4 regions of the Paenibacillus sp. FSL H3-0286 genome follow, and region 1 is predicted to be linked to each of the others. Evidence: predicted binding sites of a transcription regulator. Region 1 holds the regulator's gene; each other region holds the start of a gene.

What was found. Region 1 encodes Rex, which represses fermentation and respiration genes when NADH is low (regulators of the CRP and FNR family bind a similar motif). Its sites were predicted from a motif close to TTGTGAAATATTTCACAA; they were not measured.
Region 2: a site for Rex is predicted at 5,713-5,730, ahead of MHB37_RS03690 (flavocytochrome c). Genes of this name have one in related genera too.
Region 3: a site for Rex is predicted at 4,385-4,402, ahead of MHB37_RS20720 (polymer-forming cytoskeletal protein). Genes of this name have one in related genera too.
Region 4: a site for Rex is predicted at 2,827-2,844, ahead of pflB (formate C-acetyltransferase). Genes of this name have one in related genera too.

What each region holds. Positions count from the first base shown of each region.
Region 1 is NZ_CP150285.1:4,773,573-4,781,529, forward strand. It holds gene MHB37_RS21440 (AAA family ATPase) at 1-422, opposite strand, end outside; gene MHB37_RS21445 (hypothetical protein) at 415-957, opposite strand; gene MHB37_RS21450 (DUF5590 domain-containing protein) at 1,368-1,886, opposite strand; gene MHB37_RS21455 (amidohydrolase) at 2,059-3,360, opposite strand; gene MHB37_RS21460 (redox-sensing transcriptional repressor Rex) at 3,347-4,000, opposite strand; gene dinG (ATP-dependent DNA helicase DinG) at 4,131-6,992, opposite strand; gene MHB37_RS21470 (M48 family metallopeptidase) at 7,119-7,760, opposite strand; gene panD (aspartate 1-decarboxylase) at 7,872-7,957, opposite strand, start outside.
Region 2 is NZ_CP150285.1:835,783-843,739, forward strand. It holds gene MHB37_RS03675 (helix-turn-helix domain-containing protein) at 1-274, opposite strand, end outside; gene MHB37_RS03680 (glycoside hydrolase family 88 protein) at 700-1,719, shown strand; gene gnpA (1,3-beta-galactosyl-N-acetylhexosamine phosphorylase) at 1,732-3,894, shown strand; gene MHB37_RS03690 (flavocytochrome c) at 3,978-5,501, opposite strand; gene MHB37_RS03695 (hypothetical protein) at 5,985-6,872, shown strand; gene MHB37_RS03700 (VOC family protein) at 7,014-7,403, shown strand; gene MHB37_RS03705 (aminoglycoside phosphotransferase family protein) at 7,438-7,957, shown strand, end outside.
Region 3 is NZ_CP150285.1:4,598,089-4,606,045, forward strand. It holds gene MHB37_RS20695 (LacI family DNA-binding transcriptional regulator) at 1-490, opposite strand, end outside; gene MHB37_RS20700 (DinB family protein) at 638-1,105, opposite strand; gene MHB37_RS20705 (LysR family transcriptional regulator) at 1,168-2,070, opposite strand; gene MHB37_RS20710 (histidine phosphatase family protein) at 2,229-2,846, shown strand; gene MHB37_RS20715 (hypothetical protein) at 2,909-3,154, opposite strand; gene MHB37_RS20720 (polymer-forming cytoskeletal protein) at 3,775-4,326, opposite strand; gene MHB37_RS20725 (LacI family DNA-binding transcriptional regulator) at 4,968-5,879, shown strand; gene MHB37_RS20730 (MFS transporter) at 5,927-7,192, shown strand; gene MHB37_RS20735 (hypothetical protein) at 7,216-7,957, opposite strand, start outside.
Region 4 is NZ_CP150285.1:5,097,481-5,105,437, reverse strand. It holds gene adhE (bifunctional acetaldehyde-CoA/alcohol dehydrogenase) at 61-2,682, shown strand; gene pflB (formate C-acetyltransferase) at 2,937-5,198, shown strand; gene pflA (pyruvate formate-lyase-activating protein) at 5,416-6,153, shown strand; gene MHB37_RS23015 (extracellular solute-binding protein) at 6,589-7,957, shown strand, end outside.

The DNA.
Region 1 (7,957 bases):
ACAAACTCACTGCCTGATGCTGCCACAAATACAGAGTTTGTATAATGTGCTGCTGCTCTAGCCATAAGGGTCTTACCTGTTCCTGGAGGGCCTGTAAGCAGAATCCCTTTCAAAGGCCGAATCCCGAATTTGCTGATTTCCTCATGCCGGATCAAAAAATCCAACGCTTCACGAAGCTCCTGTTTTGCATTGTCTTGCCCGCCAATTTCTTCAAAAGTAAGCTTTGAAGGTCCATCCTTCTTGCGTTTCTTCCCGGCACCTGCATTTACCGCAAGTCCGCCTCTTAAATGAGCAATGATAAGTAAGGCCGTGAGCATCCCAGCAGCAATTACAATCGGGAATATATTAATGCCTAGAAAAGCCATAAAAATAAACAAGACAGGAATAAATCCGATTAGAATTTCTTTAAGGTATTTAGGCATTATTCCATACCCCCAATGTCGCAGGTTTACGCGGCAAAATAATAAATTTGCTTTCTTTTCCATTACTCAAGCTTACATAGACATTATTGTCATCAATTTCTGTTGAGGCTATCACATTTTTATATTGCGGATATTGCGCTTTGAGTCCATCAAGTTCTGTGGGTATAAGTGTATATTTACGGCTCTCCATGGCTTCGGCTACAGAGAACATCGCTTTATCCCAGTATTCATCCAGCAGTTCACTGGAGTTCTGTTCTACATCAAGTTTTAGTGTACGTCCATCAATCATCGATTTTCCTTCTTGGGAGACGTACTGAACCAGTTCACGTAATTTCGTGCCTGGCTGGAGATCAAGTTTCAAAGTGACCTCATTGCGGTTAATACTGATATGAGAATTATTGACGCCCTCATATTGAGATACAATCTTCTGAAGTGGTTCCTGCATTGCAAACTGACGATACAAAAAGAAGCCACCAAACAATAGAGTAGCCGACAGTAGAGACGTTATCAGCACAGGTACAAGACGTAATTTCAAGAAACGTCCTCCTCTCAAAGATGACAAAATATAAAGCTCATTATAATAATTTATAGCTACTTGAGAGCTCATCAGAGAGACTGAAGTCTCTTATTGCTGTTCTAATTACAAGTAGTAGTATATCACAGGTGTATATACTAATTTCAAAATAAATGTGAATATATTTAAAATTTAATTTTTTAAATATTTCCATCAATACCAAATAAATTCCTCACTTTCGACAAAATCGGCCTTGATTTTTAATCAATCGGCCTATTTTCGTATGTGAATATAAGAGAATATTCGGTGATAACCACCCATTCAGTATATCACTTAGTATATCACTTTTGTACATCAAATAAATGTAAACAAGCGAACTTATAATAAGTTCGCTTGTTTACTATGCCACCCTTAATTTCCTTATGTTCAGCTTAACTTTTAGGTAAACTGTAACCTTCGCCCATTCGGGACCCATCCGAAAAGCGATAAAATTGATAATAATACCGACCGCTCTGTTTATAAAAAAGCTGCCAAGCATACTCTCCGTTATATACTCCCGGCAGCAAGCGTTCAATCGTTATGTCCGGAAGATCAGCTTTGATAATGCCGCGTATTTGGGCTTCCGAGGTTCCTTTACTTAGTTCCTCAGCAAACACTGCGTCGTCGCCTTCAGCAAATTTTCCATCTACCGTAAAGCGGACCCAGACCATAAGAGCAGTCCCGGCTTCATTTTTCCCTGTTAATACCCAGTACACTGCATTTTCATCCCAAACCGATTTTTGTGCTTTGGTTACCTCTGTTAGACCCGCTCTGGTTTTGGCAACATCCTTAGCGATATCACGCTCGTTCCATTGATCTTTCATAATATAGGCATAGAACTGGATAAGTCCAAACCCCAGGAGCAGAATCAGAACTGACCCCAGGAGGATCCATTTTTTCCTTTTCTTCAAGGTACAGCTCCCTTTCTAGTAATATATCTTTTTTGATTATATAACACACCCGCGCGTTTATCCAAAATTTCATAATTTTCTAGCTTTCCCAGCCTTAAAAATACACAAAAGGCCGCAACTTTTGCTAAAAGCAAAAAGTCGCAGCCTATTATTTATTCGTTATTCTCCAGACTTAACGCTTCAATAAACCTTCGAAGGCTTCTTGCGCTTTACGCCGGATAGCTTCCTCATCCAGGGTTAAGCATTGTCCATGCTTGATGACCTGTTTACCATTCACCCACACATGCTCAACATCCTTAGCGCTAGCAGAGTAAACTGCATGAGACAACAGATCTGTGTGTGGCAGCAAATGCGGCTGATCGATATCAATAGCAATGAAATCTGCTTTCATCCCTACAGCAAGTCTGCCTACATTATTTAAAAAGATGGACTGCGCGCCATATTCTGTAGCCATACGCAGAGCCTCTGGAGCTGGAACAGCCGTTGGATCACCGCTGACACCCTTATGAATGAGAGCTGCAAGCCGCATCTCTTCAAACATATCCAAGTTATTGTTGCTTGCCGCGCCATCCGTGCCAAGAGACACCTTCACACCAGCTTTTAGAAGATCAGTAACCCGAGCCACTCCGCTAGCCAGCTTCAAATTACTGCCCGGATTATGAGATACACCCACATTATGGCGAGCCAAGATCTCAATCTCTTCATCATTTAAATGAACACCATGTGCAACTATCGATGGACGTGTGAACATGCCAAGCTTCTCTAAGTGAGCTACAGGACGCAACCCGTAATCCGCCACATTTTGTTCCACTTCACGTTTCGTTTCGGACATATGCGTATGCATCGGTAAATCCAGATCATGCGCTGCCTGCACGAACTTAACCAGGAAGTCCGGAGGGCAAGTATAAGGGGCGTGCGGCGAGATCATAGTAGTAATTCTACCTTCAGCCTTTCCATGCCAGTTACGGGCAAAAGAAATCGCTTCCGCAAGCTTGTGATTCTGTACATCCTCTGGACATAACCCGATCACACCACGCATCAATACGGAACGGATACCTGATAACTCAGCTACCTCGGCTACTCGGTCCATATGATCATACATATCGAGGAAGGTCGTAGTTCCACCCTTCAGCATTTCCAATACAGATAAGGAGGTTCCCCAGTATACATCATCACCGGTGAACTTTTCCTCCATTGGCCACATCTTCTCCTGAAGCCACACTTGTAGCGCTAAATCATCTCCATATCCACGCAGCAAAGACATCGCCGCATGACCATGTGTGTTTACAAGTCCAGGCATGAACAGCAGACGGCTGCCATCAACCACTTGCACTCCAGCTTCCATCTGAGGCTCTTCTTTTCCTATGTAAGTGATTAAATCATCTTCAATAGTCATATATCCACTCAGAACCGGCTCATCCGTTCCCGGAGTCAGAAAATACCCGCCCTTAATTATCGTTTTATTGTTGTTCATGTTCGCTTTCTTCCTTTCCATCCCGCAAGTAATAAGCAAGACTTTGCAGATCAGTTGTAAAATCAGCTGCATGCACCCGGATATTCGGTGGTGTCTTCAGAATCACAGGGGCAAAGTTCAAAATCGCTTCAATCCCAGAAGAAATGAGAATATCTGCTACATTTTGAGCTTCTGAATCAGGTACGGTAATAATGGCAATGCGAATACCTTGCTCACGAATTGTGCTGCCTAGTTCATCCATCGGCTGCACAGTAAGGGAGTTGATCTTACGTCCAACCTTAGGAGCGTACGAATCAAATATAGCCGTGATTTTCATAGTATCTTTAAGATATGCATTGTAATTAGACAAGGCATGTCCGAGATTACCTGCTCCAACTAAAGCTACATTAAGCTGTTGATCCAGCTTCAGGATATGACGGATTTTCTCAATAAGATACGTTACATCATAGCCGATACCTTTTCTGCCGAAGTCACCAAAATATGCTAAATCCTTACGAATCTGTGCGGGATTAAGATCAAGCTTTTGTCCAAGTTCCTGAGAGGAAACTGTTAATATTTCGCGATTCTGGAGATCATTCAAAAAACGCAAGTACACAGGCAGTCTGCGAACAACGGCTTCTGATATTTTATCCGATTTCATATTTTTCCTCCTAAAAATAGTAATGTTCTTGTGAAAATCCATATTCAAACGTCTACCTCTCCTTATTAAGGACGGTACTGTAACACACCGCCCTTAAGGATAAGGAGGAGCTAAACTGAAGACGAGCGTTTTAAGAAGCGCCGCCATCCTCTAGCCATTCCGCTATGCGAGGGACCATTTGATCAGTAAGCATATGCTCCATTTTGGGACCAGGCAATGAATAAAGGAAATACTTCCCGTAATGAGATTCAATAACCCTTGTATCATAAACAATAACTATTCCACGATCCTGCGCCGTGCGAACCAGTCTTCCGAATCCCTGCTTAAAACGAATAACCGCTTGAGGAACAGATAATTTCATGAACGGATTCTTCTTCTGGGCCTGCAATAACTCCGACTTCGCTTCCGCCAACGGGTGATTCGGCGGTTGAAACGGAAGTCTCACGATGGCCAGGCAAGTCAGTGCTTCACCTGGAATATCTACACCTTCCCAGAAGCTGCTCGTCCCCAGCAATACGGATGCTGCACTGTCCTGAAAGCGGCGGATCAACTTGCTCCGGCTGCCACCTTCCACGCCTTGACCAAGCACCGTAATCTCTTGTGAGGCCAAAGCCTCTTTAAGCGGATCATATACCTGACGCAGCATTTTATAAGAAGTAAACAGAACCAGCATCCTCCCACGTGTTGTTTTAGCAGCTTCCGATAATGACTGTACGAGTGTATCGACAAATCGAGCATCGCCCACACTCCCCTTCACACTAGGAAAATCACGCGGTATAACTAGCAGTGCCTGCTCGCGATATTTAAAGGGAGATGGAAGGAGTGAGGTCATTAGACGTCCCTCTTCTGCAGCTTCGTTAAGTCCGAGATTATCAATCATAAATTGAAAAGATTTATCTACAGATAGCGTCGCCGAGGTAAGCACGATGCTTTTTTTCTTATCGAAGAACAACTCTTTAAGCTGGTTGCTAACATCCACAGGGACGGCATACAGCTGTAGGGATTTGCTGCGGTAATTTCCATTTGCCTCCAGCCAATATACTACATTATCGTCATTCAGCCCCATAAAGAATCTTACTTGCTCACGTATGGAAGCCAAATCTTTAAATAAACCGCTAATATCAGTAACAAGGCTGTCTGCTGAGGATTGGCTTTCCTGGTCACGCATCTCGTTAAGCATTTTATCACCCTTACGGATGATGTCGCTTAACGTCAGATTCATAGTGTTCTCTAGCGCAACCAATTCATCCCAATCCTTCGGCTTACGGGCAGGAAGCAACCGCATAACCAGTTGTCCCGCTTCTCCTGCCCCTGCATCACTGCGTTCCGGCAATAGGCTGAACAGCTTGTCGCTGAGTGCATCCCAGGTTTCTTTGACAGTAAGCAGATCCGGGTAGATCCGATCGATGACTCCGCTCCATTCTGAAGCCTCTTCACTGCCTGACGACTGTAATATTTGACGCAGAGCAGGGAGCTGTCCGTTTCGGCTATCTTTATACAGTCGCGATAACGTGTGTGCCACCGTGAAATGCTTCATATGCATGCCAAGATGTTTACCAGCCACATCTTCTAAATGATGTGCTTCATCAATGACAAGATGCTCGTAAGCCGGAAGCAGCTGGTGCCCAGCCTTAACATCTGCGAATAGCTTGGAGTGGTTCGTAATAACCACATCAGCAATCCCAGCTTCATGCTTGGCCCTATGATAATAACATTTGCGGAACCAAGGACAAGAACGGCCCAGACAGGAATCGGTATCGCTTGCCACCGTCTCCCAGAAGTCACCGCCCCGGCCGCTTAAATTCAGCTCTTCATCATCCCCTGATTCACTTTGAGTGAGCCATACAATCATCTGAGCTGCAGTAAGCGCATCTTCCCTTGGGCTTATAAAGTCCTTCTTATTAATTTTATGCTCAAACTTACGCAGACACAAATAATGCCCTCTTCCCTTAAAAATAGCAGCTTTAAACGGAAAAGGAACTACCTGCGTTAACAAAGGGATATCCCGCTCGCGCAATTGGTCCTGCAGATTAATGGTATGAGTGCTGACCATGACTTTTTCATTGGTGCGAACGCTTTGATAAATGGCAGGCAACAAATAACCGAGCGATTTACCGGTTCCTGTGCCCGCTTCGATCAGTAGGTGTTTGTCTTCGGCAAGTGCCGTCATCACCTCATTGATCATAATATCCTGAGCTTCCCGGCTTTCATACTGCGGTAATGTGTCTTTAAGTCGTTTGGTTACTTCGTCCATATAATCAGTAAAAGATAAATTCGCTAGCGGATTCTCAGCATGCTCATCTCTAGGTGGCGCTAACTCCGTCCAATCTCCTACTGCAAGCGCTAATTGACGATAGAAAGTCAGATCACCTTCGGGCTGTAGCGTTTCCGCTTCCCGCTCTCGCAGCAGACCATCAAAGTACCAGCCCAGATCACTATCCTCTTCGGTAAACAGCTCACAGAGTCTCTGGATCGTAAGCAGCGGCAGCTCGTAGAGCTCCTCCAGACATTTCAGCAGCACTAAAGCAGTCGCAAGTGCATCACTATCTGCCTGATGCGGACGATCATGTGTCACTCCAAAATGAGCACTGACAGAGCCTAGTTGATAAGATGTGAGCGAAGGAAAGCAAATTTTCAGAAAATCAATCGTATCCAAAATCCGCCCTTGAAATGGCAAATAACCACAACGATCTAAAGCATTTTGTAAAAAATGGAAGTCGAAAGCGACATTATGCCCTACAAGCACAACATCATCCAAGAGCGGAACAAGCTCCATCATCATCTCATCCAGCTCAGGCGCATCCTTAACATCATCATCGGTAATCCCCGTCAGACCTGTTATAAAAGGAGGAATCGGCGTTCCGGGCTTGACATAGGAACCATATACCCGGGAGATGGACCGGTCTTCTTCTATAATTGCAAGGCCAACCTGGATAATTTCACCCACGGATTGGGTTCCTGTTGTTTCAAAATCAAGCACGGCAAATTTCATTATAATTCTATTCCCTTTCAATTGAGACTCTTAATCAGCATAACAGAAGTTGCGAAAAAAGGCGATGCACACCACTGGTTCAGGGGATGCATCGCTTGAATGGAAATTTCCAAAACCGTTATTCTTTTACAAAAGGGAAACCAGCTGATTTCCAAAGTGCAGCTTCCCTCCACGACGGCGGCATACCTCTAAGTTAACGTTTGGTTCCGGAAGCGCAGGGTCATGCTGCAAAGCAAGATCAAACAATTCCTGCGCTTCATTGAAACGTTCCTGTGAGGCTCGTATGCAGCCTAAAGCATTATAAACCATGGCTTTCAGCTTGGTTTCCCGTATCAAGCCCAGCATATGGTTCAGATGACTCCAAGCGGCCTCACCGTCACCTTCCTGCAGATAAGAGATGGCTAAATATAATCGAGCAGCCAAGCTATCCGGGTATTGCGCAATAACTTCTTTAAACTGATCAATACACTTTCCATACATCAGCAGCTTATAATACCCCTGACCTCTTACAAAGCAATCCATACACAGCTCTGGTGCTTCCTGTTCCGGCACTTCCTCTTCGACCTCTGCTGTAAAATCAGCACTTTCGCGAAAGGAACTAAGCTTCTCAGCAAAAGCGAGCCATTCATCCATCACTTTATCGCTCAGTCTATGCAGCATATTATAATTGCATAAAAGCTCGTTCCGGCGGGCACCCTCCGCTGTAGGGTAATCTGTTACGATCTCCTGAAGCACCTTGTTCATTTCAGCAAACAAATGTTGAAACATGGGCGATCCCCCCTTACTGAAGATGAAATCAGTTCAGCTTGCCTGACTTCATTTTCTGCGAGATCGGGGTCTTTCATCCCTGCCATTCATTACATGGCGTAAGTCCATACATTAAGCGATTGTAGCATGCAATTCATGATCAGCCAGCTTCACTGGTTTGTTATTCTCATCCACGAATACCACCGTTGGCTTATGTG
Region 2 (7,957 bases), 3.1 Mb from region 1:
GACTGGCTTCATTCGGCGAACTATAAGTTGTATGAGGGAGATACCTAGGGATGAAGGTCACATCTCCGGCTTTAAAAGGCACAGATTCTCCTTTGATCTCCATGATGCCGCTATCCGAATGGCAAATGCCAATCTCCAAATGATTATGGAAATGCAGATGTTCACTTTTAATATCAGAAATCTTCCAACGTTCACCACTTAACAGCAAGATAGGAAAGTTTATCGGTAAGCTGTAGTGGCGGTATTCAATGACGGGCTTCTTTTTTCTGGGCATATTCTCAATACTCCCATTCTTATTACGTAGGTTGAGTAGATTATAGGTTAACGTTATATCAAATTCAACTATATAAAGAGAACTTGATATTATACAATTTGGGAAAAAAGTGGCGGAGGAGAAGTTTGGAACTGTAGGAGCGTTAGCGTCCGCCTTTGTCTGCAGATTTCCACCGCGAAGAGCGGTATAAAATCAAGAAATTCTTACGACAACAGCGGCCGGAAGTCCAAATATTCTCTGTAGTCACGGCTAATTCCAAGATATAGCGAACAAAAGTTAATGGTTGAAATTGCACAGTTTAGTTATGAATATGCTTAGAATCAGACCATTTTACTACTTACAATAGAGTTAGTAAAGCGTTTACAATATGGACGGACAGCTCTCAAGCGCCTTTGGGGGCGTGTGCGAAAGAGAGGAGAAACAAGATGCTTCAATTAACTTATGACAGAGAAGAGATTTTAAGGGTCATCGACAAAGTGGTCAGAAAAACAATGGCGATGGATTTAACATGGGACTGGCCTTGTGGTGTGGCTTATTATGGGGTAACCAGAGCTTATGAAACTACTGGAAATAAAGAGTATTTGGATATGCTTGTCCAGTGGGCAGATGAATATATCGAGCTGGGTCTGCCGGATTGGACGGTAAATACCTGTGCCATGGGCCATATGCTGATCACTTTGTATGAGGAAACAGGCAATCAGAAATATTGGGATATTGTGATGAGTAAAGTAGATTATCTGCAGAACAATGCGCTTAGATTCGGAGATCATGTGTTGCAGCATACCGTCTCTATTTCTAATGATTTTCCAGAACAGGCATGGGCGGATACCTTGTTTATGGCGGCATTTTTCCTGCTCCGTGTAGGAAGCAAATTAAAGGATCAGGAAATGATTCAAGATGCCTTGAATCAATATTATTGGCATATCAAATACCTGCAAGATCCTAGCAGCGGGTTTTGGTACCATGGCTACAATAATGTGAAGCAGGATCACATGTCTGGACTATTCTGGGGCAGAGCGAATGCTTGGGGCGCATACACCATGTCGCAAGTTAAAAAGCTTTTGAAAGAATGGTATCTGTATCCGCAGTGTATGGACGTGGAGTGTTCGCTGCGCGATCAGCTGGCCGCACTCAAGCTGGTGCAAACGGAGAACGGCCTGTGGCGGACAGTACTCGATGACGAGGAGTCTTATGAAGAAGTATCCGCGTCTTGCGGTATTGCGGCTGCTATGATCAATAACGGCAATCCGCTGCATACCAAATATGTGCAAAAAGCCCTGAAAGGTATTTTGAACAATATCAGTGAAGATGGACGGGTACTGGGTGTCTCTGGCGGAACAGCGGTTATGAAGGATCGGGAAGGATACCGCAATATTCCAAAAGACTGGATTCAAGGCTGGGGGCAAGGCTTAGCATTAGCTTTTCTATCCGATATGCTTAAATAGGAGGGATCCAAGTTGTCCAAACAAACAACGGGGGCCTTTACACTGCCGGGAGAATCCGGTTATGAGGCATTGACCCTGGAATTAGCTGAACGTTGGGGTGCCGATGTCATCCGTGACAGTGACGGCACACAGTTGTCCGATGAGATTATCAACGCAGGATACGGCATTTATTCTACAATCTGCATCATCAGAGATCATAACGAATGGGCGTCCCAGAATTCAGATAAACTGCAGCAGAGTTTTTTAATAACTAATCCGAAGGTAGCGGTACAGGATTATTTATCCATCTATCTGATGGAGGATTTTTTTGCTGAACAATTCCGAGTGAATGATTCCAAAGAGGCGTTTAAGTACTGGCAGGTTTTTGACCGAACGACGGGCGAAGAGGTTCCAAGAGAACTGTGGAATTATGAGCGGGAATCGGGAAATGTAGTCATTACCGGAATAACGCCTTGGCATAAATACACAGTCAGCTTCATGGTCTACCGGATTTGGGAAGAGATCTCCATGTACAATCACACCACGAATCACTGGGAAAAAGAGCATCTGATGCAGATTGATCCCATCTATGTAGAAACGCAAAAATATTTACTCCATTGGATAGAAGATTGGTGTCATAAGCATAAGGAAACAACAGTGGTTCGGTTCACCTCCCTCTTTTATAATTTCGCCTGGATCTGGGGCAGTGATGAGCGCAATCGCCATTTGTTCTCGGACTGGGGTTCATATGATTTTACGGTAAGCTCAAGGGCGCTTGATCTGTTTGCCAAAAAATATGGGTATTCGCTCACGGCTGAGGATTTTGTGAATGGTGGGAAATATCGGGTCAGTCATATCCCGGCGCAGCAGCGGAAGCTGGACTATATGGCATTTATCAATGATTTTGTCATCGAATTTGGTAAGCAATTAATTGATATTGTGCATAAGCACGATAAGCTGGCGTATGTCTTCTATGATGATAGTTGGGTTGGCATGGAGCCTTACAATGACCGTTTTGAGGAGTTTGGTTTTGACGGGATGATTAAATGTGTGTTCTCAGGGTATGAGGCAAGGCTTTGCTCTGGTGTAAAAGTAGATACCCATGAGATTCGGCTGCATCCCTATTTATTTCCGGTTGGATTGGGAGGGCTTCCTACGTTTATGGAGGGAGGTAACCCTACGCTCGATGCCAAAAAGTATTGGATTAATATCCGGCGCGCCTTGCTCAGAGAACCTATAGATCGGATTGGACTGGGCGGATATTTGCATCTTGTAGAGCCTTATCCGGATTTTTGTGATTATATCGAAAAGATCGCGGATGAATTCAGAGAAATTAAAGAGCTGCATCATAAAGGCAAACCGTATCACATTAAGACGAAGGTAGCCATTTTGCACGCTTGGGGCAAATTGAGATCGTGGACCTTGTCCGGGCATTTCCATGAAACGTATATGCATGATCTGATTCATATCAATGAGGCTTTGTCCGGATTGCCGATTGAAGTCCAGTTTATTGATTTTGAAGATATCCGTCAGGGAGTATTACAAGATTGTGATGTAGTGATTAATGCCGGCTCGGCAGGTTCAGCATGGAGTGGCGGAGAATATTGGAGTGATCATAAGTGCGTGGACTTACTGACAGCGTGGGTTTATGAGGGCGGTACTTTTATAGGTATCAATCAGCCTTCGGCGCTTGATGGTTATGACAGCTTTTTCAGAATGGCACATGTGCTTGGTCTGGATGAGGATACAGGCTCCAAGGTAGCTCATGGAAGATGGACATTTGAGGCTAGAGATGAGCAAGGTTTAGTGCCTGAAGGAGCCAGCATAACACCTAAAAATAACATCTATCTTACGGATGGCTCAGCAGCGGTATTGTGTGAAAAGAGTGGGATGATAACATTGTCCACCCATGCCTTTGGTAAAGGAAAGGGGATCTACCTGCCTTCTTTCACCTTAAGCTTTGAAAATACAAGATTGCTATTAAATGTGATTCGTTATGCCGGGAATGAGTTAAAGGAAACAAAGTACATTACGGATAATTTATATACAGAGTGTGCTTATTATCCAGAAAGTAAAATACTCGTCGTGATTAACAATAGCGACCAGCTTCAAAAAACTACGATCGATACGGAATATGGACAACAAACCCTGGAATTAGATCCGTTTGATACTATTATCCGAACTATTGGCGATTAATCCCATTAAAAAAGCTCAAGCCAGCGGCTAACTTGCCGATGCTTGAGCTTTTTGCTGTGAGGCCTATAGTATCTGTTATCTACTTATTTTGCTTTTATGAATTCAGCAGATTTGATCCCAGCTTGACGGCCGAAAATAATGATTTCTGCAACAGAGTTGCCGCCAATCCGGTTTTGTCCGTGTAAGCCGCCTGTAACTTCACCTGCCGCAAACAGACCAGGAATAGCTTCACCATCTTTATTCAGAACTTCTGTGTTCGTATTGATCTTCACCCCACCCATGGTGTAGTGAATCCCAGGAGCAATTTTAATAGCGTAGAAAGGACCAGTGGACAGGTCATTGTCCATTCCTGTAGTTCTGCCAAATTCGGCATCCTTTTTATTCTTAACGGCGCTGTTCCAAGTATCAAGCGTTGTTGCCAGCTTATCCTCTGGAACACCGATTTCTTTGGCCAAAGCTTCGATGGAATCCGCCTGAATCACGAAGCCCATTTTGTCATATTGTTCAATAGCCTTCACACGGGATTTAACACCGGAATCAAAGACCAGCGTAGCTGCTTTTTCAGGTAGTGTATTGATGGAAGCTGTTACTTTATCACGGGTATCCAATTCGTTGGTGAACCGTGTACCTTCACTGGAAACAAGGATAGCGCCTTCCCCACGAACAGCTTCGCCGATGAGGTAGGATTTTTCTTGCTGCACAGTCGGGTGAACTTGGATTTGATCCATATCGACGGTTGTGCCGCCGAGTTTCTCAATCATCTTGATGCCGTCTCCGGTACTGCCGATTTGGTTAGTAGTAACGTAGCCTTCCAAGTCAGGTCTTACTTCGGAGATCAAATCCATATTGGCACCGAATCCGCCAGTGGTTACAACGACAGCATCTGCCGTAATTGTTTTTTCCTCTGTTTGGTTAAAGAGGACTTTGACGCCATTTACTTTGCCATCTTTTTCAGTGATTTCTTTGACATCAGCATTCACGAAAAGAGGGATTTCTTTCTCTTGTACGTTTTTCACTAAACCTTTGACAAGGTATTGTCCCACAGCAGAGCCATCTTCAGGACGGTGTGTACGTTTTTCGTTCATGCCGCCTGTAATGGTGATATTGTTCAAGCGGATTCCGATGGAATCCAGCCAATCGATCGCACTCGCGGAATTATCAACGAAGAAACGAAGCATTTCTTTGTCGTTAGTGTCATGGCCACCTTTTAATGACTCTTCATAAAATAAATCATTGCTGTCTTCAATGTTTTGTTCTTTTTGGAATTTCGTTTCAGAAGCGTTCATTCCCGAAGAGGATTTGGTTGTGTTCCCGCCGGCAACCGGCATTTTTTCCAAAATAACAGGGTTCATGCCTTTCTCTTTGGCCTCAAGCGCCGCGGACATTCCCGCACCACCCGCACCGACAATGATGATATCATATTTATCTTTTAATTGATCGAATGGTGTGTAGCTTGCTTCAGATGCCCCGGAGACGGCTTCAACTTCTTTTTTCTCGTTGTTATTACTCTTGCTCTCGTTCACCTTGTCGTTTCCATTACCGCAACCTGCGGTAACGAGCATGACAGAGAGGACGAGACTCAGAGCACCAGCTGCTTTCTTTTTCATTGTTAACCCTCCACTTTTATATTTCTCTATTAAGATGTACCAAAAGAACCCGACAAAAAAGAAAGGAAGTATCAGAGGGAGTTGGAAGTGGAGAAGCGCGCGCGTCGCTGTTATTCTCCTAACTTCAAATCTTCTACGGTTACGTCCACAGTTTCCATCGTTATTCTCTTTAGTTCATCTTCTTATTAAGTATACCATCAATCATGACTATTAGTGAAAGTTTTCACAAATTATACAAGTCGTCTATTCTAACATAGGGTAACGAAATATTGAGCGGATTAGGCGGAAAATGGACCATAAACCATATAACTAGAAGATTTGGCGTGAGATTTTCTCACTGTAGAAGTGGTAACTGTCACGGATTAGTAAAGCGGTTTTTGTTCTTCTGGATTTTTAAATGGTAAAATGAGAGTATTGCCTACTAGTCAATCCGGAAAGACTAACATGAGACATAGGAACAAATTCTAATTAATAGGTGAGAATATGGAATTTAATAATGTAATAAAAGAAAAAGTAAAAGAAGATAACTATAAAGTGTTTGCTTTACTTAGCCGCTATTTGAATAATACCCCCGACTTTATTAACAAAGAAGAAATTGAAGAAATCGTAAACTGTGGTGTATCTTATGAATACGCTTTTGGTTTAATGCTGGCTGCTGCTTTTGGGATGGATACGGTTGATAATGTTGATGATAAGGAATTGTTCAACCAATATTTTAGCAATATGCTTCATAAGCTTGATGCAAATGAATATTATGACAATCCATATTATAAAAATATCAAGATACCTACTATAAAGATTAATAATAGTGAATTAAAATATGAAAAATATAAACCTTTTGAAGGTTTTGTTTGCAATGATATCATCCGGACAGAAGAGGGAAGACAAATTCCTCAGGTTGGTTTTTTTCAAACTGAATTCATGTTCCCGGCTGTCTTGGAGAATGAAAGAATATGGATGACGATCACACCAAATGAAATAGAAACAATGAAAGAAGCTGTTGATAAAGCGTTTGGGAATGTTCTTACATTTGGGCTTGGACTTGGCTATTATGCTTATATGGTTTCTGAAAAAGTTAATGTTGAAAGCATAACGGTTGTTGAAAAAAATCAAGATGTCATTGATTTATTTAATAAATATGTACTGCCACAATTCAGTAATGCTCACAAGATCAGGCTTATCCAAGCAGATGCTTTCGAATATGCAGAACAACATATGTCTAAGGAAAAATATGATTTTGTATTTACGGATTTATGGCATGATGTTTCTGATGGAATGGATATGTATTTAAAAATGAAAAAGTTTGAAAAGGAAAGCCCGGATACTGTATTTATGTACTGGATAGAACAATCTATTTTATGTTATTTGTAAAAATACTTTTGCCCAGTAACTAAGCTCTGTAGAGTTTCTACAGGGCTTTTTATTATTTTATAGTTCATTTCATAATTTTAAAGCCTATGTTACTATTTCTATAACCGTAAAAGGAATATTTTAGAATAGTAGGTGTATTTTATGGAAATCGGCGCGATCACTTTTTTTGTGAAAGACATGGAAAAGATGGTTACCTTTTATCGTGACGTCATGAAAATAGCTATAGAATGGGATGGTGGCGTATTTACCGGGGTTCAACTGAAGAGTGGTGTATTCTTTAATTTGTGTCAGCGGGATGCACTGAATATGTCACAGCTAACCTATCCCAGAGGGATAAACGGGACTATGGAAATTTCATTTGGCGTTCCCTCACCTGAGGACGTTGACAAGGAATTTGAGCGTCTGGTAAAGGCAGGAGCGACTCCTGTAAAAGAACCTATTTCGCAGCCCTATGGGTTGCGTGAATCTGTTGTAGCTGACCCAGAAGGAAATTTGCTTGAGATCGTAGCGGGCATTCCAGAAGAATCATAGAGTCTATACAATCATCCGAAAGGAAGACCCATTTTTGAAAACTCCTATATCTATCATAAATTGGCTAGAGCACAACGAAATCATAAACGACTTATTAAATCAGGAAGACAGCTTAACTGCGCATACAATGGATCAAGGATTTGAAGCTGAGGTCATGAGGATTAATTCTGATCAAGAGAGCTATGTACTGAAAACATGGAATAAGGAATCCAGACCGGATGTCCAGTTTCAATATCGTTTATTGGATGTTCTATCCGAACGAGGAGTAGCCGTCTCTAAACCAGTGGGCTGGGGAATCAATCCGGAGGGACATAAGGTGTTGTTAACAAGTTTTGACGGAACCCCTATTCATAAAATGAATACCAGGAAAATGAAGGAACTCGCAAGCCTATTAGCAAAAATACATAAGATTCGCGTTGAAGAGATTGGAAATATACAACTGCCAAAATACGATTTCATCGGCTACTTTTTCCCTGAAGCCAAAGAACAATCTGATATTTATAATGTGTTGACTGCTCTTGTTGAGCAAACTCCAATGAAGCAAGACTGTATCA
Region 3 (7,957 bases), 180 kb from region 1:
GTGCTGCAAGACGTCCGCCCTTTTTGCCATCTGCGTATACGGAAGGGCTATCATTAGAAGTACGGTCCAGAAATACAACCGGAATCTTCAAGTTAGAATAAACGTCACTCTCAGGGAAATTGGTTGACGATATCATGCCAATGACATTGTTTTGGATAAAGGTTTGAATATAATCCATCTCTTTGTCCTCGTTCTCATCACTATTGCCAAAGATGATCCGATAACCTTGCTCCTGCATCCGATCCTCTATCCCCCGCGCTAACTGCGGGAAGAACGGGTTAGTAATATCAGGCAAGAGCAGCCCGATTAATTTAGATTTCCGCTTGTATAATGATCTTGCAACCTCATTAGGGGTATAATTCATTTCTTTGATCGCTGCCTCAACCTTTTTGCGAGTATCGATATTCACATATCCAGATTCATTTATAACCCGTGAGACTGTTGCTACCGAAACTCCAGCTATTTTTGCGACATCTTTGATCGTCATCATTCTTTCATTCCTCCCCCAATGTGTAACCGGTTACATGTATTACATAAATTAGATTATCACATAACCTTTTCATTTACAAATCTTTTTTTCGATCATAAAGCTAACAAAAGATACCAACTATATATCGATATCTTTTGTTATTTGAATTTATTTATCTGCAAAGCGATTTAATAATTTTATTGTATTGAAATGCATACCTTCATGGTAAAGTGTGAAATTTATGAATTCACCGATTGAATTTAAGGTTAATCCACTTCCTGTTGTAAGAGGGGTTACTTGCTCACTTAAGCGATTGTGAAAAGCTTCCTGGATCCGTTTGGGTTGCTCCGTAAGCATCTCAAGTAAAACTTCAAGCGTTGGCGGTTCCTCATTCCACTCGGCTGGTTTAGTCCCTTTCGCAAATAAGCGTTCAAAGCTTGCCGGCAATTGCATAAGCTCCCGAGCAGAATGAAAGGCAAACTTCTCTTGCACCAAATAAATATGTCCCAAATTCCATCGGATATTGTTATTAAACCCTTCTGGAATGCTATTCAAAGTTCCCTCAGATAGTCCCTCGACAGCACGCACAGTAACACTTCGCACAAACTTAATTTGTTTGAATACAATTTGATCCATTATGACCCCTCCTAATATTTTCATCCATAGTTTACCATGAGATTATCTTTAATTTCCTAAAATTATTTTATACTTAATTGTTTCATAACGAGCGTAATAAACGACTGCATATAACTTTCTTGAAGTTCCTTCTTTCTGTAGCCCATCCATATCGAATGCTTGGAGACTAGATTTTCTACTGCTATTTTAGCTAATGTTCCCTGATCAAGATAAGGTTTCGCCAACAAAGCGGATACATAACTAATTCCATAACCGGCAATGACAGCTTGAATAACTTCATTCACTCCATTAAATTGAAGCCCAATCGTTGGCTGCTGTACACTTCTTTCTTCACACAACCGGACAAGCCGCTCTCTGGCTGCACTGCCCTCTTCCCTCATAATAAATGCTTCAGACATTACTTCTTCAAAGCTAGCCTGCTGATTGGCAATAGGGTGATGGGAAGAAACCACGAATACATACTCGTCCCTATATAACTCCCGATGTTCGAACACTCCTGTATTATGCGAAGGAAACTCCATATCACTGTAAATCGCCACGTCTGCTTCAAAATTATTTAATTTTTCCATGACACCATGAGAATTAGTAGTAGTGATCTGAATGTTAACTTCCGGAAAAGATTGTTTGAATAATGACGCCCACCGGGGAATGAGGATGCTTGTCGCCAAATAATTACCTGCAATCCGCAGATTCCCCTCAGGAAATTTGTGATAGTCTTCAATGATTTGCTGGACTTGATCACCCATGGCAAAAAACTTCTCAAGAGGTTCGATTAACCTTTTTCCTAAAGGGGTGAGCACCATCCTCTTTCCTTTAATTTCAAATAATAAAATATGATTCTCCCGTTCAAACTTACGGATTTGCGCTGATATAGCGGGTTGACTGATATGCAAACGTTCAGAGGCTTTGGTCACACTACCTGTGATCGCAACGTAATAAAACAATTTTAATACATGATAGTTCATCGTGATCTCTTCCTCACTTCATAAAATAATATCTGTATTCGCCGCTTATCCTCAGCCATTTTACTATAACTATACATTATGGATGTTAACTATTATATATTGTTTATTTATATTTATTTATCTTATACTTACAACTATTCATAAGGGAGGTCTCGTTAATGACAAAAACAGTATTATACTTAACCCGCCACGGGCAAACAGAATGGAATTTACAAAAACGAATGCAAGGGCATCAAAATTCTGCGCTTACAGCCTTGGGCGAACAGCAGGCGGAATGGTTAAGAGATCGTTTGGAAGTAGAAAACTTAGGCGCAATTTATTCTAGTACTAGTCCAAGAGCATTGCATACTGCGCAGATTTTACGGGGAAAGCGGAGTTTACCTATTCATCAGCAAGTTTCTTTAATGGAAATTAACATGGGGAGCTGGGAAGGAATGAATACGGATCAGATACAACTAGAATCCCCTTTACAATATTCCCATTTTTTCACCAGACCCGATCTATATATTCCTCTAACCTCAGGTGAAACTTACAAGCAGCTTGAACAAAGAGTAGTGCCGACAATGGAGCGCATCATAAACGATAACGTAGGGCTAGAAGTGCTCATCGTCACGCATCGGATGACTTTAAAAGTCATTATGGCTTATTTTCTCAATAAATCATTGCAGGAAATTGGGGAGTTACCGGATATTCTCTCTACAGCATTATGTAAAGTAACCCTAACTGATAACAATACAACCATCGATCTGTATGGAGATACTTCACATTATCAATGACTATGGGTCAAAAAATAAAAAGGTAACTCCGATTAACGGGGCTACCTTTATAGGGTTCAACATTAAATATCCACACTTTTGATTATAAAACTGCGGACCTTCATCCATTTGCCTGAAATGAATTCATCAATCGTTTTCGTCTTTGGTCTAACGCAAAAGCGATGTTTTGCCCCTTTATCAAAGCCCACAGCTTCAAAAATTAGGCTATCCCCTATTTGCTCCTTGAAGAACACCTGCTTTAATCCCAACCTATTTAACATTTCAAGCTTTACGCTCTCAATATATGTGCGCGAATACTCCTTAGACATATGTGTTCCTCCTAGTAGTGGTAGTAATATTATAAGTCAATATGAAGAAAATCAACAATAGTTCATATATTCATCCACAAAAAACAACCAGGCAGCGATTCTCCGTTGGAGGTTCACTGCCTGGTGTTTTGGGTCTGCGGTGGTTTGCTTGAGTAGGTTACGAGCTAAGCTTAATCATTCGTAGCTTTCGGATACCCACTCCGTTGTAACGCACTATCTTGTTGAAATTTGTAAGATAACTGCATTCTATACACTTATTCCATATCCACAAGGGCTAATTCTAACTTTAAGTGTATTCTATACAATTAAAAACTAGAGAAATAGCCTGTAGAGTATTAAATCAAGAAAATAGATGTACTAAATACAGCTATTTTCATTGGCCGGGCATTTTGAGCATTTTAGTTGTACAAAATACAGTTAAAACCATCTACTGTACACTTCAATACTCCATTACTTGTTACTTCAAAGCTTCCGTCGGCTCTCATATGGTAACTAGATGGGGTGTAGTCCATTATGAGTTTGCCCATTCATACTGATTCCTTTTTCCTGAACCTATCCGGATAATTCTATCTATTTAGTCCTTCAACTCCTACATCTAACTAATCGAAAACATCACTAACTTATTTAACTTCAGTTGCCCCAGTTACTTTACCTTCAATCCCTGCAGTTGCTTTCACATCTTCGTTTGCGAAGTAAAGATTTCCATCAATAGTCGAGGTTTCATGCAGATTAAATCCGTTCGCTTCTACATAAACATCACCTTTAATGGTTCCGCCTTGAACTCGTAAATTTTCACTTTGTACAGTTAACTTAGGTACAGTGAGTGTGTAATTGGCAGTAACTTTGTGATCAGCGTCTTGGGCATAAAGAGCAATCTTACGGTAGATGTCGCCGTCTGCGGCCCCTTTATCATGGAATTCGCCTTCAACAACAACATCTTGGGCAATAGTCACATCATTTAGAATGGCAATAATCCAGTTTCCATCTTTACTTACAGCCTTGGTAAACGCATCTGCTTGATTTACGATTGAAGCTGTAGTAACTGCATCCGTTTGCTCTGTAGTTGGAGCCGTAGTAGCCGCCGAATTAGTCGCATTATTATTATTCGCACCACAACCAGACAAGACTGCAACCGAGACGCCTGCTACTAACATCATTTTAAATAACTTCATTTGAAATCCCCCTTGTTTTTGATTATAAATTAATTATATATTAAAATTTTTAATAAACAGGTGAAAAATTTCACAATATTGTGTCGTTATCTGAAGCGGTTTCACAAAGATCACTAATCTCCATCCGGAATCGTATCCATAAGTAACACCTCATCTCGCTGCCCGTTTTAAGTTCATAGATCTTAATACTTATTTACCCAAATTTTAAGAAAGGTCACAAAGGTGATTAATTCCACACAAAAAGGACACTCCCAACAACTGCGGAAGTATCCTCATAGTCTTTATTACTATAATTTTTTAGATTAAATACCCTCTTGAAAAAGATATGGAACCATCATACTCTACGCTTACTTTTTTAATGTTAGGTTTATGCAAAACTCCAGCATAAAAATAATACAGCGGAAGGATGACCATTGGGTCAATAAGCATTTTTCCAGTTTTTGCATAAAGCTTGTTTCGTATAATTTAGCTTAAGACGATTATCAAGCAGATCTTCCCAGAGTTGAATCTCAAGGGCTACATTCTTCCATTTCTAGCTACTTAACAGGGTCATCTGACTGCTCACTCACCCCCCATTGACGCTTTAGAATCAGAATGTTAATCTTTAGAAAATATCACAAGGATAAGGGAGCTATTTACTGGTGAAAAAGACAACCATGAAGGACATCGCACTTCGTGCCAATGTCTCCGTCGCAACAGTGAGCTATGTTCTGAATCGTGTCGGCAACCAAACCATTCCTGAGAAAACGCGCCAGCAGATTCTTCAGCTTGCCGAGGAACTGCATTACATACCGAATCTGGCAGCACGTTCACTTGCGAATCAGAAAACAAGATTGGTCGGTGTGCTTGTTAACACATCAGCCCATACCCCACACTGGAAGCTCCATGCCCAGTTCTCATTTATACATGCCTTGGAACAACGGTTAACAAATGCTGATTACCATACGCTGCTATATTCACTTGATGTTGACCAGCCTTCTTTGGATATTATCGTAGAAAGAAAGCTGGAGGCTGTATTTCTGATCGATGTGCGCGAGGAAGCCTTTTATTCGATCTCCAAGCATTTTGTAGAAGGAATTCCTTTGATTCTGATCGACAGCATGATTGAAGATAAACTCTTTAAGCAGGTCCTTTTCAACTATCGAGCAGCTCTGCAAAAGGTAAAACCACAGGACCTTTCACAGGTATGTTTAATTATGGAGAGCTTCAATAACTCTTTCCTCACCCGCTTTATTCAGGACAGTCTTCCATTACCTCACGAAGCGATATTCACCGTTGTCAATTTGGAGGAATTAAATACATTCTTACAGGAGGGGGGCTATAAAGAGGCCATTGTCATTAATGAGTTTATTGGAAGTTACGTTGAAAAAAACGGGAGGTTCGAACAACTCTCTGTTCTTTGCACCTGCAATTGTCCGGAAATATTAGGAGATGACGTTCATAAATTCATTTTCACAGGGGATAAAGCGGCTACTGCATTTGAACTCATGGACAAATTATTGCATCATTCTGACTACTCCGCACAAGAAAATAATTGTTATTTTGTAGAATAATTTTTCGGCTATTCACTTAAGCGTTTAAGTTGAAAGGAGCATAACTTATGCCTGGTCCTGTATTAGTGAAACAAGTTCCCTCTGCTGTTCAAGCTCATCCCTCTCTTTGGGGAAATCGGAGATTCCTGCTGCTACTCAGTTCGTACTCCATTTCCTTGTTCGGTAACACTTTTCATAGTATTGCTTTAAGTTTATGGGTACTGCAAACGACCGGCAGCGCCAAAATGATTGCCATCATCACGATAATCAATTTATTGCTTAGTTCTTTGCTCGGATCGATAGGGGGAACTTTTGCGGATAGGGTCAATCGTCGAACCCTCATGCTGATCACAGATCTGATAAGTTGCGGACTCGTAGTGACGCTAGCTTTAGCCATTTCCCTGCCCTCTACTTCGTTCATTATCGTCGCCATACTGACGGGTCTTACGACCATTTCAGCTTTATTCCAGTCCCCGGCATACCAAGCTTCTATCACTACTGTTGTTGGTAAAGAACATCTACAAAAAGCGGTAGGACTGTTGAACTTGTCTGAAAACATCTGCCGGACTATTGGTTATTCCGCCGGTGGGATTTTCGTAGCGAGTTTTGGAGCAGCCGACGCTATTTTATTTGATGGAGCTACATTCTTCCTCTCCTTTCTGCTCGTGTTAGCGGTCCGCTCCCTTCCTTTGCCAACTCAATTAAATAACGTGCCCAAGAAAGAACGGAAATTCACACAGGATTTGATCGATGGAATTCGCTATATTTGGAGGTACCCTTTTGCACGCGCCGTTATGATTATGCTTCCTACCTTAACCTTATTTTTTGTCCCCTCCCTGATGTTGACCCAGGTTATGGCTGTCAACGTGTGGGATTCCACTCCCTTTCAGTTTGGACTTATTGAAGCCTGTATTCCACTTGGTTATATGATCGGATCCGGTCTGATCTTACTGCTCGGCTCCAAATTGAAAAACAGAGGTTTCCTTATTATGACTGGACTGCTATGTCTCGGTCCCCTGTACCTCCTGTTATCATTCGTCACTTCCGCTGCGATTGCCATTCCTATCATTCTTGTGATTGGCTTCATGTTCTCATTCTGCACTTTGCTGATTAATACAATCCTTAGGCTGGAAGTTTCAGAAGACATCCAGGGTAGGGTGTTCGGTGTATTAGGTTCTATCATGAGTGTAGCCCCATCCATTGGTCTTACTGCTGTCTCATCCTTGTCTGATCTCTTCAGCCCTGGTCCTGTCATGGGTTCAATCGGGGTCTTACTGCTGCTGTTTGCCTTATCAACTATCACTAAATTAAAGGTAATTCGAAACTACAAGTAATTCCAGAACGTATCCTGTGTTCTTTATCGCCCTCTTTTTCTAATAACGCGTCTAAGATGAAGCTCAAACAGTAATAAAACAACCAGAAAAATCAATAACAGGAGACCCGCTATTCCAGTTAGAAACGGAAAAAGGAGTGGGAAGAAAATACTAGGATAGGCCTTAGTAACATCTGAATAATAGCCCATACCCATAAGGGAGGTACCGGAGAACTCGATTAGCCTGACGCCTAAATGATTGTTGCTTCTTTGCGCATAGCTGAGAACCTCTTCGTCTACTTCTCCGTCTTGGGCAATCGTAATGATTTTCCATTTTCTTGTTTCCATGGGTTGACTATCATCGGTCAGTCTTTGGACTATACTTATTTGTTTCTCACCAGTCTTTCGGTCCTTTACTGTGAGAATATCTATCCACGAAAAATACCGGCTGCCTCTGTCCCGATTGGATAGCCATATTTCATCAGGGGTGGAGATTTTTTGATCATTTAATAAGAACTGAACTTTGACAATATCACCAGGCGGGACCTTCTCCTCTTCATCCCATGGGGTCAAATCTGCTTTCCTGCCTGTTTTTTCTTCCCTGATTTTAATATTCTTATCATCAACCGTTATCTCTTGTACGTTTATTGGGTTATATTCTTTTTCAGCATGCTTTATCTCATAACGCTGATTAATTTGATCAGAGATTATGTACTCACGTATATAGTTGAACAATGGGTTAAAAGAAATCGCCAACAAAAATAGCGAGACGCCAGATATAACTATA
Region 4 (7,957 bases), 320 kb from region 1:
ATGTGATAAGATAAATGTGTAGAGAAAAACAACCTAAAAATTGACAGGAGGACGAGGGAGATGGCAGTTAAGAACGAAGTCGCCGCCCAAGTTAAACAAACTACCGCTGAAGAGTATATTCAGACTTTGGTGGATAAAGCGAAAAAAGCACATGAGGCATTCATGGCGCTGGATCAAGAGCAAGTTGACACAATCGTTCATGCAATGGCGTTGGCTGGACTCGACAAACATATGTACCTCGCTAAATTGGCTGTAGAAGAAACTGGCCGCGGGGTTTACGAAGACAAAATTACTAAAAACATCTTCTCGACAGAATATATCTGGCACGGAATTAAATACGATAAAACAGTAGGCGTTATTGAAGACAATGCTTATGAAAGCTTCCAAAAAATTGCTGAGCCCGTCGGAATTGTAATGGGTATCACACCGGTAACCAACCCTACATCCACCACGATGTTTAAAGCGTTGATTTCGATTAAGACACGGAACCCTATTATATTCGGTTTCCACCCATCTGCGCAAGAGTGTAGTGCAGCAGCTGCTAGAATTCTTCATGATGCGGCTGTAAAAGCTGGCGCACCTGAGAATTGTATCCAATGGATTGAAATGCCAACGATGGACAAAACAAACGCTTTGATGAATAACCCTGACGTTGCACTTATTCTTGCAACTGGCGGTTCTGCAATGGTAAAAGCAGCTTATAGCTGTGGTAAACCAGCTCTTGGCGTAGGTCCTGGTAACGTACCTGCATTCATCGAAAAGAGCGCGGATATCGATCAAGCCGTAACGGACATCATTCTTTCCAAAACATTTGATAATGGTATGATCTGTGCTTCCGAGCAAGCTGTTATTATCGAAGAACCAATCTTCGATCAAGTGAAAAAGAAAATGATCGCTAATGGCTGCTACTTTGTTAACAAAGAAGAAGCTGCCAAACTGACTAGCGGCGCTATGAACGTTGATAAATGTGCAGTTAACCCAGCAATCGTAGGACAATCCGCAGTGAAAATTGCTGAAATGTGCGGCATTCAAGTTCCTGCCGGCACTAAGATTCTGGTAGCAGAACTTGAAGGTGTAGGCACTAAATATCCATTGTCCGCTGAAAAATTGAGTCCTGTGCTTGCTTGCTACAAAGTTAAAAACGCAGATCAAGGTATTGAACGCGCAGCACAAGTTGTTGAATTTGGTGGTATGGGCCATAGTTCGGCTATCCACTCCAACAACGAAGAAGTAATCATGAAGTTCTCCAACCGTCTGCAAACAGGACGTATTCTTGTTAACTCGCCTTCCACTCATGGTGCGATCGGCGATATCTATAACACTAACATCCCTTCGTTGACGCTGGGCTGCGGATCTTATGGTCGTAACTCCGTGTCGCAAAACGTTACAGCAATCAATTTGATCAACGTGAAAAGGGTGAATCGTCGTACCGTGAATATGCAATGGTTTAAAGTACCTGACAAGATCTATTTCGAAAAAGGCGCTACTCAGTACCTGACCAAAATGCCTGATATCACACGTGTCGCAATTATCACTGACCCAATGATGGTTAAGCTTGGATATGTGGAGAGAGTTGAACATTACCTGCGTCAACGCCAAACTCCTGTAGCGATCGAAGTGTTCTCGGAAGTTGAACCAGATCCATCGACAACTACAGTTGAAAAAGGTACAGCAATGATGAACAGATTCCAACCGGACTGCATCATCGCACTTGGCGGTGGTTCCCCAATGGATGCTGCAAAAGGAATGTGGTTATTCTATGAACATCCAGACGCAGACTTTAACGGTCTGAAACAAAAATTCATGGATATCCGTAAACGGGTTTACAAATTCCCTAAACTTGGAAACAAAGCTAAGTTTGTAGCGATTCCAACTACTTCGGGTACGGGTTCGGAAGTAACATCTTTCGCAGTTATTACCGATAAAACAACTGAACAACACACTAAATATCCTTTGGCTGACTACGAGCTAACTCCAGACGTAGCTATCATTGATCCAGAGTTCGTATATAGCTTGCCAAAAACTGCTGTAGCTGATACAGGTATGGACGTATTGACACATGCCATCGAAGCTTATGTATCTGTTATGGCGAGTGACTACACGGATGGTCTGGCAATTAAAGCAATCCAATTGGTATTCCAATACCTTGAAAAATCGGCTCTTGAAGGCGACAGAGTTGCCCGTGAAAAAATGCATAACGCATCAACACTTGCTGGTATGGCCTTTGCTAATGCTTTCCTGGGTATTAACCACAGCTTGGCGCATAAATGGGGCGGTCAATATCACACTGCTCATGGTCGTACTAATGCGATCCTTATGCCACACGTTATTCGTTACAATGCTAAGAAACCTACGAAGTTCGCTTCGTTCCCTAAATATTCACACTTCGTAGCTGACGAGCGTTATGCAGAAATCGCCCGTATTCTGGGATTGCCAGCTCGCACAACTGAAGAAGGTGTAACTAGCCTGATCAATGCTATTCGCGACATGAACAAAAAACTGGGTATCGAAGAATCCTTCCAACAATTGGGCTTTGATCCTAAGGATTTTGAATCCCATGTAGATTACTTGGCTGACCGTGCATTTGAAGATCAATGTACAACTGCCAATCCTAAGCTGCCACTGGTATCTGAACTTGCAGATGTATACCGTAATGCTTTCTACGGAAGATTTGATAATTAATATTTGGTTAAGTAGATAATAGGATGGTTGTGGATTAGATATAAGTGACAAATATCACCCGAAAGGTGATATTTGTCACAGTCTATTTATAGAAAATAAACTAAAATGTTTATATAAACAACGGTCCCATATATGGAACAATGATTGTGAATTTTCGAACAACCATGTTTTTCTTGGGATCACGAGACACGGGATCAACCTTCAAGCCCGCGATCTCTACAAATATAATATAAATATAGATGGAGGGATTTAGCATGTCGGTGATTGAAAAAGATGTACAAGAAGTGAAATCCGGTTGGAGAAGTTTTGCAAAAGGTAAATGGTCCAGAAAAGTTGACGTTAACAACTTTATCGCAAGCAACATTAAGCCTTATGAAGGAAACGAAGAATTCCTCGTAGGACCTACTAGTAACACAACTGAACTGTGGAAGATTATTTCCCAATTGAGCAAGGAAGAAAGAGAAAGAGGCGGCGTATGGGATGTTTCCCTAGATACTGTCTCCACAATCACTTCACATGCTCCAGGCTACATTGACAAGGACAAGGAACAAATTGTAGGCGTACAGACTGATGCTCCTTTCAAACGTTCCATCCAGCCATTCGGCGGGATCAAGATGATGGTTGATGCTACGAAGGCTTATGGCTTCGAGCTTCCACAAAACATCGTTGACATGTTTACGAACATTCGCAAAACGCATAACCAAGGCGTATTTGATGCATATACACCAGACATGAGAGCTGTGCGTAAATCCGGCGTAATTACAGGTCTTCCTGATGCTTACGGCCGCGGACGCATCATCGGCGACTACCGCCGCATTGCTCTGTACGGTATTGATTTCCTCATTAAAGACAAAAAACAACAACAAACTGAGCTTGAAGTAGATTCCATGACTGAAGATATCATTCGTTTGCGTGAAGAGCTGTCTGAGCAAATTCGTGCACTTGGCGAATTGAAAGAAATGGCAGCTGCTCATGGTATGGATATTTCCAGACCGGCGACCAACTTCAAAGAAGCTACTCAATGGGTATACTTCGGATATCTGGCAGCAGTTAAAGAGCAAAATGGTGCGGCGATGTCCCTGGGCCGTGTGTCCTCTTTCCTGGACATCTATGCAGAACGCGATATTGCTGAAGGTACTTTGACTGAAGAACAAGTACAAGAAATCGTCGATCATTTCGTAATGAAACTGCGTATCGTGAAATTCTTGCGTACACCTGACTATAATGATCTGTTCTCCGGCGACCCAACATGGGTAACTGAATCCATCGGTGGTATGGCTGAAGACGGAACAACTCGTGTTACTAAGAACAGCTTCCGTTTCTTGAACACCCTGTACAACTTGGGTCCAGCTCCGGAACCAAACTTAACTGTACTGTGGTCCGAAAAATTGCCTGAAGCCTTCAAAAAATATTGTGCTAAGGTTTCCATCGAAACTAGTGCAATTCAGTATGAAAATGACGATGTAATGCGTCCATACTGGGGTGAAGATTATGCGATTGCTTGCTGCGTATCTCCAATGCGTATCGGTAAACAAATGCAGTTCTTCGGCGCTCGTGCCAACCTGGCAAAAGCATTGCTGTATGCTATCAATGGTGGTATAGACGAAAAATCCGGAGCACAAGTTGGACCGGAATTCCCAGCGATCACTTCTGAATATCTGGATTATGACGAAGTAATGAAACGTTTCAAACCGATGATGGAGTGGTTGGCTAAGACTTATGTTAACACTTTGAACATCATTCACTATATGCATGACAAATATTCTTACGAACGTATCGAAATGGCGCTGCATGACCGTGACATTCTGCGTACGATGGCTTGTGGTATTGCTGGGCTGTCCGTTGCAGCTGACTCACTAAGCGCAATTAAATACGCCAAAGTAAAACCTATTCGTAACGAACAAGGTATTGCGATCGACTTCGAAACCGAAGGCGAATTCCCTTGCTACGGTAACAATGACGATGCTGTAGACAGCATCGCAGTAGAATTGGTTGAAACCTTCATGACTATGATCCGTAAAAACAAAACATATCGTGATTCTGTACCGACTCAATCGGTACTGACCATTACTTCGAATGTAGTGTACGGTAAGAAGACAGGTACTACACCTGACGGACGTAAGAAAGGTGAACCTTTCGCACCAGGTGCTAACCCAATGCACGGACGTGACAAGAAAGGCGCCTTGGCTTCCCTGAACTCTGTAGCTAAACTGCCTTACTCCGATGCACAAGATGGTATCTCTAATACGTTCTCCATCGTACCTAAGGCACTTGGTAAAGACGAGGATTCCCGTAAGTCTAACCTGGTACACATGATGGATGGATACTTCCATAACAACGCTCAGCATTTGAATGTTAACGTATTTAACCGTGAACAGCTGATGGACGCTATGGAGCACCCAGAGAACTATCCACAATTGACTATCCGTGTATCCGGTTATGCAGTTAACTTCATCAAGCTGACTCGTGAACAACAAATGGATGTAATCAACCGTACATTCCACGGTTCGATGTAATTTGTTCCTGTCATGAAGATCTTTGAATTAGTACTACTATTGAAATAATTGCAAGGAAGATACCGCCCTTGTCTCAAGGGCGGTAATATCTTGTTTGAGAATTGTTAAAATTTTAAATTTTATTGCCGCGATATAGGGATATGACAGTCTCAAGGACAGGGATCTTCATCGTTGAAAAAGGGACTGTTAGTCTGTCGTGGCGAAAGGATGACATCCTATGATTAAAGGTCGCATACACTCTTTGGAAACCTTTGGAACCGTTGATGGACCTGGTATTCGATTTGTCTTATTTATGCAAGGCTGCTTGCTGAAATGTCAGTATTGCCATAACCCTGATACCTGGGCTTTAGATGAAGGTAAAGAAATGACTCTAGAAGAAGTACTTTCGGAGATCGAGCCATATATAAACTACTATCGTTCATCCGGTGGCGGGTTAACTGTATCCGGTGGAGAACCAACCTTGCAGGCGCAATTTGTAAAGCAGTTATTCACGGAAGTGAAGAAGCGTTGGAATCTGCATACCACATTAGACAGTAATGGTTACAACGAAGGTGACAAGATTAATGACTTATTGGATGTAACAGATTTGGTTATGCTTGATCTGAAGCATATTGATGAAGAAGCGCATATCAAATTAACCGGTAAATCCAATGATCGAACTTTGAAGCTTGCACGCTGGCTCTCAGACCATAATCGTAAGATGTGGATCCGACATGTATATGTTCCTGGTATTCATGATCGTGAAGAGGATCTCATTAACTTAGGTCGTTATATTGGAACCTTAAATGGCGTCGAGAAATTCGAAATCTTACCTTATCATCAGATGGGTATCTATAAATGGGAAATGCTCGGCAAAGCTTATGAACTGGATGGAGTACCTTCTCCAACAGAAGAAGAAGTGCAACGGGCATATCGCTTGGTCGAAGAAGGTCGTAAGCAAACGGCATTGGTATAATAGATATTTATTTTTAAGAGAGACCGTACCCTCAGTGGTTGATCACTGAAGGTGCGGTTTTTTGTTATGAGGAAGTAAAAAGGGAGGGGTTAAAGCTCCTCTGAGGGGGAATTTTATATTATTCCTAATAAAGACATGCTATAGTTACACGTGGTTTATGGGGTAGATAATAAATAAATATGTCAGGTAATATGACTAATTTAATATTTTAATTAAATGTTTTAAAGAAAAACAAACTTTTGTGATGAGAAAAACAAATGAATAAAGCGATTTAACATTTTGATGTTATAAAATATAACTTATCATGTAGTTGATTCCGCTTACATTAGAGATTTTTATCCCTATAGTGGATGAATCTTAACCTTACGATAATGAAGTCTGTTTTCTATAATAAGAAGTGTAAAGCACATCAATATATAGGGAGGGTCACAAGAAATGAAAAAAAGTATGACTTTGCTATTGTCCCTGATTTTCGTATCATCAGCTTTACTGACTGGTTGCGGAGGCAACAACAATGCGTCTTCTAACAAAGGAGATGGAAACGCTACCGCGACTAACTCAGCCGCTACAAATGCTCCAGCAACAGAAGAACCGGTAAATAACGAGCCATTTGAAATGACGATTCGTCACACTCAAATCGGTGCAGACAAGCAGAAACGTCTGGCTATTCTCGAAGAAGTAGTTAACAAAGTACAAGAGGATGTACCGGGTCTGACCTTTAAACTCGATGGGGTAGATTCAGATGTAAACCGTAAAGAAAAATTGCGTGGTGAAATGGCTGCGGGTAATCCACCGGAAATCTTCGATCTGTTCGGCAGCCCTGACTCCAAGATCTATGCTAAAGAAGGTAAATTACTTGACCTGACTCCAATTCTTGAGGAACTTGGAATTAAGGATAAATTCTCAAATCTAGATCCTTTCACTTATGAAGGAAAAATCTATGGATTGCCTATCGGTGGTTCTGGTGAAGGTTTCTTCTATAACAAAGAATACTATACAAGCAAGGGCTGGAAGGCTCCAACAACATTTGCTGAATTGGAACAACAATTGGCTGATATCAAGGCTGATGGAAAAGTACCTTTGGCTGGTGCATCCAAAGCTGGTTGGGTACCACTTATGTTAGCTAACCACCTGTGGTCACGTTATGCAGGTCCGGATGTAACTGCTAAATTTGCAACAGGCGAAGCTAAATGGTCTGATCCAAATGTAGTAAAAGGATTTGCGAAATACAAAGAATGGGTTGATAAAGGCTACTTCAAAAAAGGCGAACTTGGCTTTGAATATGCTGAATACACAACACAATTCACTAGTGGTGAAGCGATCCTGCTGTATGATGGTACTTGGAAATCCTCCGTATTTAAAACGGGCCAATCTGGCGAAGGTTTGATTGGTAAAGTTGGATTCTTCAACATCCCAGCAGTTGAAGGCGGAGCGGGTGACCAAACTGCATTGATGCGCGATGTGAACAATGGTTATGGTTTCTCTGCATCTGCTGAGAAAGATCCACGTCAATTGGCTGCTGTGAAATCTTTTATTAAAAACTTATTTAATGAAGAAATGCAATTGCGCGGACTTGTTGAAGATGGTGTATTGCCAGCAATGAAGATTGACCAAAACGTATTGAATGAGAATATTACTGATGATCTGATGAGCGAAATCGTAGGTGTACTTAACAACTCACAATCTTCGTTCCCAGCATTTGACTCTCTTGTTCAAGCTGATGTAACTACAGAAATCAGTAACATTCAAATTCAAAAACTGATTGGCGATCAGACGACTCCTGAGAAAATGGGCGAAGCTTTGC